2 regions of the Halomonas sp. A3H3 genome follow, and region 1 is predicted to be linked to the other one. Evidence: predicted binding sites of a transcription regulator. Region 1 holds the regulator's gene; the other holds the start of a gene.

Region 1 (2,203 bases):
GCAAATACTGCCCCCTGAGCTGTGCGCGCGTTATGCGGGGCGAGTGATCAATATTCACCACAGCTTTTTGCCCTCTTTTGCCGGGGCTAAGCCCTACCACCAGGCCTACCAGCGGGGGGTTAAGCTGATTGGCGCTACCTGCCACTATGTGACCGAGGAACTCGACGCAGGCCCTATCATCGAACAGGATATCCATCGCGTTAGCCACTGCCATACACCCACGGATTTAGTGCGCTTTGGACGTGATGTAGAAAAAGCCGTGCTCGCTCGCGGTTTGCGCTGGCACTTGGAAGACCGCGTGCTGGTGCACGGTAACAAGACAGTGGTATTTAGCTAACGCTCATCAACCTGAGAGGCAGCCATGTCATTCGCGCAAAGTGTATTAGCGCCCTGGGCGCTGCTGCTCACCTGGCTACTCTCGTTAGCAGTGATCGCATGGGCGCTTTGGGGGCGGCCCTGGCAGGTGTTGATAGCGGATTCAGCGCTTCAGCACCGCTGGCTGGGTGCTACGCTGGCGGTGATGCTGATGTGGCAGCTTCGTGCCCAGGCTGTTGATTGGCTAACGCTACACCTTGTTTTTACAGTATTGATGACACTCGTTTTTAAAGCGCCATTAGCGCTGATTAGCAACGTGCTGATCAACATTGCCATGGTGGTGATTGGCAGCAATGAGTGGATGTTGCTGGGGGCAAATGTGCTGGTTACCGGGATCGTCCCGGCGGCCGTTATTGGCACGGTATGGCGGCTGGTAGATCGCCGCCTGCCGGATAACTTGATGGTATTTCTGTTTGCCTGCGGCTTTTTTGGCGCGGCGCTGGCAACGCTGGGAGGAGGCTTGGCGGCGGTAGTGCTGATTATCGTCGCGGGTACAGACCCTGAGGCGATCTATCTCGCCCAGGAGTATGCGCGTTTTTTACCACTGCTAATGCCTTCAGAGGCATTTATTACTGGCATGCTGCTGAGCATCCTGCTGGTCTATCACCCAAACTGGGTGGCCACCTTCAATGACCACCGCTATATCGACCTGCAGTAGCGGATTTATTAGCCGAGTGCCTGGCCGTTGCCACCACGAATTACGCCGACTCCAACGCCTTCAATATCGAGCGCTTGAGAGCGCAGGTCGATTTCAATGGGCGCAAAATCAGGGTTCTCTGCAAACAGCGTCACTTGGTGCCCCTGGCGTTTGAAGCGTTTAACCGTTACTTCATCGTCCAGGCGGGCAACCACGATCTGGCCATCGCGAACCCGGTCAGTGCGATGAACCGCCAGTAAATCACCTTCCAAAATGCCAATATCCTTCATGGAAAGGCCGCGTACGCGCAGCAGATAGTCAGCTTTGGGAGTGAAGTACTCGGCCGGTAGCGGGCAGTAGCGATCAATATGTTCGGCGGCCAAAATGGGGCTGCCGGCAGCTACTTCCCCGATCACAGGCAGGCCAGTGGGTGGGGCTTCCACGTTGGTTGTGGGTAAGGCGGTGACTGCGCTATCCAGGACTTCTTGAGGTTCCTGGTTGGGCAGGCGGATGCCGCGAGAGGTGTTGCGGATAATGCGAATAACACCTTTGCGTTCCAGCGCGCGCAGGTGCTCTTCAGCCGCATTGGGTGAGCGGAAGCCAAGTGCTTTGGCAATCTCGGCGCGGGTAGGAGGGTAGCCAAATTCGCCCATGGTCTTAACGATAAAATCAAACACGTGCTGTTGGCGAGCGGTTAGCGGACGCGACATACCAGACTCCATAAATAGTGAATAGACAGTAACAAGTTAAATGTCGACTTAATCAATAAGTGTTTAAGTATACAGTATGTTCCTCTGTCCAGTATATGGCTTGTCAGTGCCTATTGCCGATGTCTATGCAATTTTTCTAATCGTTTGAAACTAAGTTTCTGCTTATTTAATACGTCACATTTTGTCAATAAATCAAGCGTTGAGCCCGCCTACGTTATGGCATAGTATTTTGCTATGTTTTAAACAACTGTTTCCCTGGAGAGCGACATGGCTCAATCTGATACGGTGACCCGTATACTCGACACCGCCGAGGTGCTGTTTGCAGAGCGGGGTTTTGCTGAAACTTCGCTGCGCAACATCACTAGCAAAGCGCGGGTTAACTTAGCCGCTGTTAATTACCATTTTGGTTCCAAAAAAGCCTTGATTCAGGCCGTTTTTGCCCGCTACCTGGATCCGTTTAGTCAGCGCTTTCATACTGCTC
Region 2 (2,203 bases), 280 kb from region 1:
TCGTCTGTCAGCGCCGATACCCAGTTAATAATCACGGTATCGAGCCATTGGCGATGCGCTTTCAATCCCTTCAAGTCATCAAAGAGAATCTGATCAAGACGCTCTGGCGTAGGTAGTGCCACCATTACCTCAAGCGTCTTTGCGGAAGAAGAGGCGTGTGTTGCAAACCGTTTGAGCCAAATCGTGTCGGCTACCGCGATGTGGTTCAGTGTGCCAAAAATCGAGCCGAAGAACGCTCCACGCTCTTCAGCTAGTTCAGAGGCGCTCAGCTTACCGGCGGCATCATAGAGGTTAGTGTTCATCCACTGGTTATAAGTGGCTAACTGTTCGAAGTGTTGTTGAAGTGTCATGAGTTAAGACCCAAAAGCAGCATCTATTTAGAACGTTTGAAATATGGGGGAAGAACAGCATCACCGCCCGCCTGCTACATCAATGAATGACCCCGTTACATAAGAGGCTTCGTCCGAGAGCAACCAAGCGATGGTATTAGCCACTTCTTCAGCGCTACCGCCACGCTGCATAGGAATCTGGGGAGCTAAACGATCAACCCGCCCTGGTTCTCCACCATCGGCATGCATATCAGTGTAGATAAAACCGGGGCGAACGGCGTTAACACGAATCCCCGAGCCAGCAACTTCGCGAGACAACCCCTTGGTTAGGGTATCCATGGCACCTTTCGATGCAGCGTAGTCAACATATTCAAAGGGCGAGCCTGTTTGCGAGGCAAGCGATGAGACATTGACGATTGCACTACCTGCTGGGAAGCGCCTGACGGCTTCTCTGGAGCACAGAAAACAGCTGACCACATTGCTATTAAGCACTTGGTTGAAGCGCTCAAGGTCGATATCGACCAGCTTGGATTGAGTAAACAGAATGCCTGCATTGTTAACCAAATGTGTCACCTTGCCAAAGCGCTCTTCTGCTGCATCAAACAGGCGGATAACGTCAGCTTCACTGCTAACATCCGCTTGACAGGCAAACGCTCGACCACCCGCTCGAATAATGCAATCAGCCACATCATCTGCCAGCTCCCTATTAGCAAGATAGTTCACGCACACTGCATAGCCTTTTGCGCCTAGCAATTTTGCGGTGGCCGCTCCGATACCTCGGCTTCCCCCTGTCACGATGACCACTTTCGACATAACGTTTCCTCGCTGGCTCTTTAGTCACAAACCCACCTTGCACATTAAACCCACGATAGTTCTTTGGGTAGCGCCCTTTTAGCTACTGCAAGTTAATTAATTGACTGGCTATTGATTTCTTGCCACCTTACAACTACTGTATATAAAACCATATCAAAAGAGGTGAACCATGACATCTCTTGGAACACCAAGCTCCTATAAGGGTCGCGGGGCAACGTACGATCCGCACAATCGTTTTGCGCCTACCCGCAGCGAGGAGGAAGATGACGGCTGGTGGCGGGAAGAGGCCTCTACGACTATCGCTACCGAAGTGCGTGAGGAGGTGAGCAAAAGTGCTTTGTCGTGGAATCGCTCACCAGATTTACCTTTTGATCGCTCGCTGAACCCATATCGCGGCTGTGAGCACGGCTGCGTTTACTGCTATGCCCGTCCTTCTCACGCCTACTGGGACTTATCCCCAGGGCTGGATTTTGAAACCAAGCTGATTGCCCGCAGCGGCTTGGTAGAGCGGTTATCCGAAGAGCTGTGCCACCCTAATTACGTGTGCCGCCCGATCAACCTTTCCGGCAACACCGACTGTTATCAACCGTTAGAAGCTACCTACAAAACCACTCGCCGCCTGCTGGAGCTGCTACTGGAGTGTCGCCATCCGGTAACGCTGGTGACTAAAAGCACCTTAGTGCTGCGCGATTTAGAGCTTCTGGCAGAGATGGCCGAACACCGGCTGGTGCGCGTGTTTGTCAGTTTGACCAGCCTGGATGCCAACTTGAAACGCACATTAGAACCACGGGCGGCATCACCTCAGGCGCGCTTGCGGGCCATTCGTGAACTGAATACCGCAGGTGTTCCAGTTGGTGCGCTCATTTCGCCGGTTATTCCGGGGCTAACCGATCATGAAATCGAAAAGCTCTTGGAAGCCGCCAGCCGTGCAGGGGCGAGAACCGCCGCCTGGATGCTGCTACGTTTACCCTATGAAGTGGCACCGCTGTTTGAAGCGTGGTTAGAAGCGCACTACCCTGAGCGCGCCGCAAAAGTGATGAGCCTAATGCGTCAGTGCCGTG

What was found. The regulator LexA, encoded in region 1, represses DNA repair genes until DNA is damaged. The targets are predictions, from matches to a motif close to TACTGTNTANNTANACAGTA.
Region 2: a site for LexA is predicted at 1,277-1,296, ahead of HALA3H3_RS18280 (PA0069 family radical SAM protein). Genes of this name have one in related genera too.

Annotation. Positions count from the first base shown of each region.
Region 1 is NZ_HG423343.1:4,325,115-4,327,317, forward strand. Features, by position in the region: gene purU (formyltetrahydrofolate deformylase) at 1-337, shown strand, start outside; gene HALA3H3_RS19620 (energy-coupling factor ABC transporter permease) at 362-1,033, shown strand; gene lexA (transcriptional repressor LexA) at 1,042-1,722, opposite strand; gene HALA3H3_RS19630 (TetR/AcrR family transcriptional regulator) at 1,990-2,203, shown strand, end outside.
Region 2 is NZ_HG423343.1:4,046,914-4,049,116, reverse strand. Features, by position in the region: gene HALA3H3_RS18290 (DinB family protein) at 1-350, opposite strand, end outside; gene HALA3H3_RS18285 (SDR family oxidoreductase) at 411-1,142, opposite strand; gene HALA3H3_RS18280 (PA0069 family radical SAM protein) at 1,312-2,203, shown strand, end outside.